DNA from 3 places in the Streptococcus lishijunsis genome. Region 2 is predicted to be linked to each of the others. Evidence: predicted binding sites of a transcription regulator. Region 2 holds the regulator's gene; each other region holds the start of a gene.
What was found. The regulator CtsR, encoded in region 2, represses protease genes until heat stress. The targets are predictions, from matches to a motif close to TTGGTCAAAAAAGGTCAAANA.

Region 1 (3,280 bases), on a different contig from region 2:
AGAGAAGGAAGGTCTTGGCTAAATGCCTTAAAGCAGGTGTTAGAAGACAATATTACCTATGTCGTAGATACTTTGGCAAAAGAGACACAGATCAAGGTGATGAAACCAGAAGCGACCTACCTTATCTGGCTAGATTTTTCGGCTTACCATCTTAGCCATGAAGAGTTAGCCTATAAACTTCGTCATGAAGCTAAGCTGCTGTTAAATGACGGTCTTACTTTTGGACGTGAAGGAGAGAAGCATTTTAGGTTAAATGCAGCAGCTCCCAAAGCGATCATTAGAGAAGCTGTAAAGCGGTTGTGTCAGGTTTTTGGTTAAGGCATTCCCACGTAAAAGATCGTCAAAATCAACTTTTTATGGTATAATAAGCTCACAATAGAGAAAGTCTCAGACTAGAAAAGGTGGTTTTATTATGGGAAAATTTCAAGTGATTTCACATCCATTGATTCAACACAAATTGTCTATTTTACGTCAAACATCAACATCAACAAAAGATTTTCGTGAATTAGTCAATGAAATTGCCATGTTGATGGGCTATGAGGTCTCACGTGAGTTGCCTCTTGAAGATGTGGAGATAGAGACTCCCATTACAAAGACTGTCCAAAAGAAATTAGCTGGTAAAAAGTTAGCTATTGTTCCTATCCTTCGTGCAGGTATTGGTATGGTTGATGGGCTGTTGAGCTTGGTACCTGCGGCTAAGGTTGGTCATATTGGGATGTATCGTGATGAGGAGACATTGACGCCTGTTGAATATCTTGTTAAGCTACCAGAAGATATCGATCAACGTCAGATTTTTGTGGTTGACCCTATGCTAGCGACAGGTGGTTCTGCGATTTTGGCTATTGATTCGCTGAAAAAACGTGGAGCAGCCAATATCAAGTTTGTCTGTCTAGTAGCAGCACCAGAAGGGGTTAAGGCCCTACAAGATGCTCATCCTGATATTGACATCTATACAGCGGCTCTGGATGAAAAGCTCAGTGAGCATGGTTATATTGTTCCAGGGCTTGGTGATGCTGGGGATCGCCTCTTTGGTACTAAATAAGCTACTTATCAAGAGATAGGCTTGAGACGACCGTTAGCTCCCTTGGAGTTTGAGGGTCGTTTTTCTATATGGAGCCTGTCTAATTAGCACTCCTGCTAAACCTTTGCTAAAAACAATAGTTTTTATTTGACCTTTTTTGACCAAAAAGCTATAATAATATCAATTATCAAAGAAATGGAGAATAACTCGTTATGATTCCAGTAGTTATCGAACAAACTAGTCGTGGTGAACGTTCTTATGATATCTATTCACGTTTATTGAAAGACCGTATTATCATGTTGACAGGTCCTGTTGAGGACAATATGGCCAACTCTATCATTGCTCAGTTGTTATTTTTGGATGCACAAGATAGCACCAAAGATATCTACTTGTATGTTAATACGCCAGGTGGCTCTGTGTCAGCAGGTCTTGCGATTGTGGATACGATGAACTTCATCAAATCTGATGTGCAAACGATTGTCATGGGGATGGCAGCTTCTATGGGGACTGTTATTGCCTCAAGCGGTGCACGTGGCAAACGCTTTATGCTACCAAATGCTGAGTATATGATTCATCAGCCAATGGGTGGTACTGGCGGTGGCACTCAGCAGACGGATATGGCTATCGCGGCTGAACATTTGCTGAAAACACGTCAAAACTTAGAGCAAATCTTAGCCAAGAATTCTGGTCAGCCTCTTGAAAAAGTCCATATTGATGCTGAACGTGACAATTGGATGTCTGCTAAAGAAACCCTAGAGTATGGTTTTATTGACGAAATTATGGAAAATAATGAATTGCAATAAAGCGTGAGCTAAGCACTGATCACTGGAAGGTGATTGGTGCTTTTTTTGTCTATCAACTTATAGTATAATGAAGGTATGTTACGTATTGATGAAGAGTTACTTGCTATAGATGATGCGATTGAAGAGTTAGTAGAAGCCTTTGTGATTCAAGAAGAGGCTAAGTGCTACCGTTTAGCTAAAGAGGCTGTCCTTAAAGATAGAGACTTAGCCCAAAAGATGGCGATATTTGAAGAAAAGCGCTCTAGTTATGAAAAAGAGGCAGCCTATAGCGCTTTTCGCTCTGAAATCAAAGAACAGAAAAAAGAGCTCTATCGCTTAAAACGTCAGCTAGATCTCCATCCTAAGCTAGTAGCCTTGCGCCAATCAGAGACCCGCTTACAAGAGAGTCTAGCTAAGATTAGTCGGCAATTATCAGAAGCGGTTTCCAGCGATATTTTTGTCGATACAGGGCTTCCTTTGGCACCTCACAAGCGCCACCATAAACCTAATGAAAATCCTATCAGAGAAAGGAGTTCTCATGCTGAATAATCCTAAGCGGACGCATCTTATCGTCTATCTCTACTACAATAGAGATGTGCGAAAACTTCAAAAATATGGAGATATCAATTACCACTCAAGACGCATGCGCTATGTGAGTTTATATATAGATGCACTTTTAGAAAATGATATTATAGCAGAATTAAAAAAATTAAAATATGTTAAATCTGTAAGGCGTTCACACCAAGATGAAGTTGACGTTCATTTTGTCGGTAATCTAGCGGATATTGCTCAAGATGATAAATTAACCATTTATCCCAAAAAAGATATAACCTTATTAGAATAGCCATATAAAGGCTCTAAATAATCTAGTCTGATTATTTGTGAAATAAAGTTCTTGACAATTTTCTGATAATTCTGTATCCTTGTATTTGTATTTATTTTTAAGATTCTATTAAGGAGAATAAAAGATGAAGAAAAAATTGGCTTTTATAGCAGTTGCCTTTATCTCCACTGTCCTTTTAGCAGCTTGTAGTTCTCCTCCAAGTGTCAGCTCGTCAGCAGAAGGCACTAAGATTGGAGATACCTTTAAATTAGGGATGAACTTTGAGCTTACAGGAAGTGTTTCAGCCTATGGTTCGGCTGAGAAAAAAGGTGCCATGATGGCAGTTGAAGAAATCAACAAGGCTGGTGGCATTGATGGTAAAAAAATCGAAGTTATCTCAAAAGATAATAAATCTGATAACAGTGAATCTGCAACAGTAGCGACTAGCTTGACGACTCAAGAAAAAGTCAATGCTATTGTAGGACCAGCAACCTCAGGTGCGGTTGCGTCATCATCACCAAGTTCTCAGCTTTATGGTGTGCCTATGGTGACCCCGTCAGGGACAATGGATAGTCTTACCGTTACTAAAAAAGGAGAGACTAAAGAATATGTCTTTAGAACGACCTTTATCGATAGTTATCAAGGTCAAGTATT
Region 2 (3,280 bases):
GAGTAAACGACTGACCAAGTCCATATCTTGTTGTAAAATAGCTTCATCAACAGAAGTAAGAAAAGCTTCCTTGTCTTTTTTGACCATCATCTGCACGCTAGCACTAGCCTCATCTAGCAAATCAATAGCCGAATCAGGTAGCTGCTTACTCGTCAAATAACGATGAGCGCTATCTACAGCTGTACGGATAGCTTCATCTGAAATAATCACGTGATGGAAGGTTTCATAGGCCTCTTTCAAGCCCTGCAAAATCTCATAAGCCTCATCAACACTAGGTTCTTCAATCAAAATCTTGGCAAAACGACGAGATAGAGCCGCATCTTTTTCAATATGTTTTTGATACTCTTCTTGCGTTGTAGCGCCAACTGTCCGCAAGCTCCCTCGTGCTAGAGCTGGCTTTAGGATATTTGCCGCATCCAAAGTGCTATCGATACCACTTCCAGATCCCATAATCGTATGCAATTCATCGATAAAGAGAATAATGTGCCCGTCCTCTTCAATATCAGCAATAATCTGGTTCATACGTTCTTCAAAGTCACCACGAAAACGTGTCCCTGCAACGACACTCATCATATCAAGCTCTAAGACACGCATATCACGTAGTTCATATGGAATCTCACCTGCTGCGATACGCTGAGCAAGACCATAAGCTAAAGCCGTCTTACCGACACCTGCATCACCTACTAGGACAGGATTATTTTTAGTTTTGCGACTAAGTACTTGCACCATACGGCTGATTTCCTTATCACGTCCTACGACTTTCTCCAATCGCCCTTCTTGCGCTAGAGCCGTCAAATCACGTGTAAAATCTTCCAGATCACCTGCTGTACTTTGCGGACGCATCATATCAGAGAAATTAGCACCTGATTTAGCAGACTTGGGATTACGAAGGGCATAAATCGCCTTGATATCATCTTTACTAAACCCTGCATGACGCTCCAACGACTTCCGAAGATCCAACAGGCGTAAGGAATCTCCCTCGTCTTTGTACTTAAAGCCAGCCATCTCCAAGAGACGCGTCGCCAACAAATCTTTATTGACCAACATCGCCAGAAGGACATGCTCTGTCCCAATATCTTTAGCACCAGTGACCTGTGACATCTTCTCTGCCATATCTAATACTTCAACTAAGGCTTTAGACTGTGGACGAAATGTTACAGACACATTATCCTCTGGCACTTGATTCATCGCTAAAATAGCTGCCGCTTCGTACTCTTCTAGGGCAATTTTATCTTCGTATTCGACAAAGGTCAATCCAGCAACAGACTCACGAATACCAACCATGGCTAAAAGGACATGCCAAGTCTCCAAGTACTCGCTCCCATAGCGAGCCGCCTCGTACTGAGCCAAACTAAATACTTCTTGTAATTTATATGAATACTCACTCATAGATGAAATCCTTTTCTATCTAATCTCTGCAATAACTTACGCAACATCCGTGCACGAATTTTCGCTGCATCGTCGCCCAAAACATCATCACAAGCACTAACCAATAGCAAATGTGCCTCACGCTCACTAATAACATCATCTTCAAATAACAACTCGATGACATCGGCATATACTTGGTGACTCACCTGCTCTCCAATAGACGCTTGAAGATTACCAAGCAACTGATGCTTATCTGAAAAATGCACCTTGGCAATGCGGATATAGCCACCGCCACCACGCTTACTTTCCACGATATACCCACGGCTCTCGGTAAAGCGTGTCTTAATCACATAATTAATCTGACTAGGCACGACTTGAAAAGTATCTGCTAACAGCGAGCGTTTGATTTCTACGATACCAGATTGCGCCAAAAGGCTTTTTATATAATCTTCAATATTATCTGAAGTATTTTTAGTAACCATTAGCGTCTCCTTTCCAACTTTGACTAATACTGACATTTATTATATCAAAAAACACGCCATTAGGAAACAAAGACCTTATAAAAGTCCTCATTTCCTAGTCTTTAAAGTTGTCAAAATAGTTTATATAAGATAAAATAAAGAAAGTGTTCTGTCTCAAAAACAGACACTATATCAGAAAGGTTATATTATGAAGACGTATTTATTGACCCTCCTTATCGCCATGGTTCCCTTGGTAGAGCTACGAGGAGCTGTCCCATTTGCGATAGCTTTAGGGATTCCTTATTGGCAAGCTCTTATTATTGGCGTTATTGGAAATATGATTCCTGTACCTATTATCTTCTTCTTTGCAAGACGTGTCTTAGAGTGGGGAGCTGATAAGCCTGTTATCGGCAATTTTTTCACTTGGTGTCTTAAAAAAGGACACAGCGGTGGTAAAAAACTAGAAGCAGCTGCAGGAGAGCGTGGTGTCTTTATCGCTTTACTTCTCTTTGTCGGTATTCCAATTCCTGGAACAGGCGCTTGGACAGGAACTTTAGCCGCTAGCATTCTTGACTGGGACTTTAAAAAAAGTGTCATCTCTATTATGCTAGGTGTCGTACTAGCAGGTATTATCATGGGATTTGTGACTCTTTTAGGACTCAATTTCCTCAATTAAACAGTGAAAACGTAGCTTAAAAGCTACGTTTTTCTATGCAATAAGAAAAAGCTCAGATAACTGAGCTTTTAATTTAGTTTTCAAGGGCAGCAGCCATTGTAGCAGCAACTTCTGCTTCAAAATCATTAGCTGCTTTTTCGATACCGTCACCTACTTCAAAGCGAACAAAGGCAACTGCCTTAGCGTTGATAGACTCAAGGTAAGCTTCAACTGTCTTGCTGTCGTCCATGATATAGACTTGCGCAAGAAGTGTGTAAGCTTGGTCAATTTGTGTATTATCAAGCATAAAGCGTGACATTTTCCCTGGAATGATTTTGTCCCAGATTTTTTCTGGTTTGCCTTCTGCCGCCAATTCAGCCTTGATAGCTTCTTCAGCTTGAGCGATAACGTCGTCTGTCAATTCAGCTTTAGAACCATATTGCAAGAATGGAAGTGCTGGTTTACCAACCATAGCACGACTTTCATTGTCTTGCTCGATTTTGTGGTTCAATTGTGCCAATTCATCTTTAACAAATTGTGCATCCAACTCTTCATAAGAAAGAACAGTAGGTTTCATAGCAGCGATATGCATTGCCACTTGTTTAGCAGTTGCTTCTTCACTACCTTCAAGAACAGCTACAACACCGATACGTCCACCATTGTGTTGGTAAGCACCAAAGACTTGCTCATCAGTCTTTTCAACAAGCGCAAAACGACGGAATGAGATCTTTTCTCCGATAGTTGCTGTTGCTGTCACAAAAGCTTGTTCCAATGTTTCACCAGAAGCTGTTGTCAA
Region 3 (3,280 bases), on a different contig from region 2:
GACTCTAACATCAAGTCAACGATAAGGAGGAGATTATCCTTGCTAAGTGGTTTGAATTCGATGATACCATCAAAACGGTTCATAAATTCTGGGCTAAAGAAGTTCCCTAATTCGCCAAGAACAGAGTTTGTCCGTCCCTCTCTTGCAGCACCAAACCCAACACTAGCTTCTGTTTTGCCAGTTCCAGCATTTGAGGTCATGATGATAATGGTATCTTTAAAGCTGACAGTACGCCCTTGTCCATCTGTCAAGCGTCCATCATCAAGGACTTGAAGAAACATATGCATGACATCAGGATGAGCTTTTTCTACCTCATCAAGTAGGATAAGAGAATAAGGATTGCGACGGACTTTTTCGGTTAATTGTCCAGCTTCATCATAGCCAACATAGCCTGGAGGAGCTCCGACTAGTTTTGAGACAGCGTGTTTTTCCATGTATTCACTCATATCAAAGCGGATCATGCTGTCACTAGAGCCAAAGAGTTCGATAGCCAGTTGCTTAGATAATTCTGTTTTTCCGACACCAGTTGGTCCGACAAAGAGAAATGAACCGATTGGGCGATTAGGGCTTCCTAATCCCACACGGTTACGACGAATGGCTTTAGCAATTTTATCGACAGCTTCGTCTTGCCCAATGACGTGCTTTTTGAGGTCACTCGCTAAGTGGATAAGCTGTGATTGTTCTTTTTCTTTGAGATCACCGACAGGGATATGCGTTTTTTCTTCGATGATATGCTCGATAGTCTTTTCAGTAATGATAGGTGTATCTTGGTCATCGATTTTTTGTTGTTGCATTTCCTTGTATTTAGCAATCTGGTCGCGGAAATAAGCAGCGCGTTCAAAATCTTCATCACGTGTAGCTTGAGCTTTGAGATTTTCAGCTTCAATGAGACGCTTGTCAATCTCTTTAGGATCTACAAAATTCAGAGTGAGGTTCATCTTAGAGCCTGCTTCATCGAGTAGGTCAATTGCCTTATCTGGTAAGAAGCGGTCTTGGATATAGCGATTAGATAAGACAGCAGAGGCTTCAATGGCATCGTCACTATATTTGACGTGATGATAGTCTTCGTATTTTTTTTGAATCCCTTTTAAAATAGTGATGGTCTCTTCGACACTAGGTTCGTCAACTTTAACAGGTTGCATACGGCGCTCAAGAGCAGCATCTTTTTCGATAATGCGGTATTCATTTAGCGTTGTTGCCCCTACTAACTGCAACTCTCCGCGCGCTAGAGCTGGTTTTAAGATGTTACCAGCATCCATATTGCCATCCCCAGCAGAGCCTGCTCCTACGATTTCATGGATTTCGTCAATAAAGAGGATAACGTCTTGACGCTCTCTAATTTCTTCCATGAGTTTTTGCATACGCTCTTCAAATTGTCCGCGAATGCCAGTTCCTTGTACGAGACTGACCACATCTAGTCTAATGACTTGCTTGGCTTGGAGTTTTTGAGGGACATCCCCGTCAACAATTTTTTGGGCGAGACCTTCAACAACAGCGGTCTTACCAACACCAGGCTCTCCGATGAGGACAGGATTATTTTTGGTTCTGCGGTTTAGAATTTCGATGACACGGACAATCTCACTGTCACGTCCAATGACAGGATCAATATCCCCGCGGCGTGCCATATCTGTAATGTTGATACCAAATTCCTCAAGGAGACCAGGTTCTTGTTGAGGCGCTTTAGGTTGATTAGGACGGCGATTGTTGCCACCTCCAGAATTTCCTCCTGCTTGTGTTGGTGGTGTGTTTGGCAAATCTTGACCACCAAAGGCACGAAAGTTATTTAAATCACCAAAGAAATCATCAAAAAGTGGATTAAAGTTATTAGTGTTTTGCTGATTTGTTGCTTTAGGTGTCAAGCCAGACAAGAGGCTGTTATTAGGGTCTGTCTTAATAATTTGATAACAATTTTGACAGAGGTCAACCTGTTTTTGTTGACCGTTGATATTAGTGTAGAGATGAATAGTTGCTTCGTTAAGATTACAATTTTGACAGAGCATAGATTACCCCCTTCTTCTTAATCAATCTGCTATGCTAAGCGTTAAGGCTATTAGCACCAAGTTAGTATTGATTAGTCAAACTTGGTCAAACTTTATAGTTCTATTATAGCACGCACTTTTTAGAATGCAAGAAAAAAGATTAGTTTTTAGCACTCTTTGTCTTAAAGTGCTAAAAAGAATAGAATAGTTGGAAATGAATAAATATAGAATTTAAAATGTATAAAAGCAACTATTTGTTAGGCTTGGCGATTTGTGATGGTCGTAAAGTCTTGTTGTGATTGTCATTATTATCTTAAAATCGTCAGCTTATCTCATCAATCAAGAGTTTTTCTTGTCCTAGAGCCCTATTTTATGGTAAAATAAAGTGACATTAAAAACTAAGAGGAGAATTAACATGGAATCACATTTGGTGAGAATCATCAATCGTTTGGAATTGATGGCGACAGATGGTGGTAATCTTAAACGCAACTTTGAACGTGAGGGCGTTGTTGTCGCAGAGGTCGGCTTTAGCAACGATGCAGAAAATGGTCCTGTCTTTACCTTGCGCGATGTCAATGCTCGTGAAGTTTATCAATTTGATAGCATTGACTTGATTGCGATGGAAATTTACGATTTGCTCTATTAAGAAAAATCCAAGTTTTCTTGGATTTTTTTGTTTTCAAAAGGCTACTAAGTAAAAATGAATAAAGGTTGTATCTTTATTCAATATATGGTATAATCAATAAATCATTTAGCTTTAGGGGGATAAGAGTAGTGGATTTTTCATTTTTGCCACAGTACTTAGCTTATTTTAATTATGGTGTCTTAGTCACCATTATGATTTCGATTTGTGTGGTCTTTTTTGGGAGTATTATCGGTGTTTTAGTGGCTTTGATTAAGCGTGGGCATCTGGTGATTATGGGGCATGAAGTCCGTTTCTTTAAGTGGTTGGTTAGTGCTTATGTCTGGATTTTTCGTGGGACACCGATGCTGGTGCAAATTGCTATAGCCTTTGCATGGATGAGCTTTTTTAATGGCATGCCAACGGTTGGTTTTGGTGTTATTGATATGGATTTTTCACGGATTATGCCAGGGATTGTCATCTTGTCTTTAAATAGTGGTGCTTATATCTCTGAGATTGTTCGTGCGGGTATTGAAGCTGTGCCAAAAGGTCAGCTAGAAGCGGCTTATTCGTTAGGGATTCGTCCAACTAAAGCTATGCGCTATGTGATTTTACCACAAGCATTTAAAAACATCTTGCCAGCTTTAGGTAATGAATTTATTACGATTGTTAAGGACAG

Region 1: a site for CtsR is predicted at 1,166-1,186, ahead of ACLN19_RS00490 (ATP-dependent Clp protease proteolytic subunit). Genes of this name have one in related genera too.
Region 3: a site for CtsR is predicted at 2,072-2,092, ahead of ACLN19_RS07565 (ATP-dependent Clp protease ATP-binding subunit). Genes of this name have one in related genera too.

The regions. Positions count from the first base shown of each region.
Region 1 covers NZ_JBLBUC010000001.1:90,993-94,272, forward strand. The annotation lists gene ACLN19_RS00480 (MalY/PatB family protein) at 1-318, shown strand, start outside; gene upp (uracil phosphoribosyltransferase) at 413-1,042, shown strand; gene ACLN19_RS00490 (ATP-dependent Clp protease proteolytic subunit) at 1,234-1,824, shown strand; gene ACLN19_RS00495 (YlbF/YmcA family competence regulator) at 1,900-2,352, shown strand; gene ACLN19_RS00500 (DUF2129 domain-containing protein) at 2,342-2,647, shown strand; gene ACLN19_RS00505 (ABC transporter substrate-binding protein) at 2,772-3,280, shown strand, end outside.
Region 2 covers NZ_JBLBUC010000029.1:10,028-13,307, forward strand. The annotation lists gene ACLN19_RS08415 (ATP-dependent Clp protease ATP-binding subunit) at 1-1,389, opposite strand, end outside; gene ACLN19_RS08420 (CtsR family transcriptional regulator) at 1,386-1,850, opposite strand; gene ACLN19_RS08425 (COG2426 family protein) at 2,038-2,505, shown strand; gene tsf (translation elongation factor Ts) at 2,579-3,280, opposite strand, start outside.
Region 3 covers NZ_JBLBUC010000020.1:22,217-25,496, forward strand. The annotation lists gene ACLN19_RS07565 (ATP-dependent Clp protease ATP-binding subunit) at 1-2,000, opposite strand, end outside; gene ACLN19_RS07570 (DUF1797 family protein) at 2,395-2,625, shown strand; gene ACLN19_RS07575 (amino acid ABC transporter permease) at 2,754-3,280, shown strand, end outside.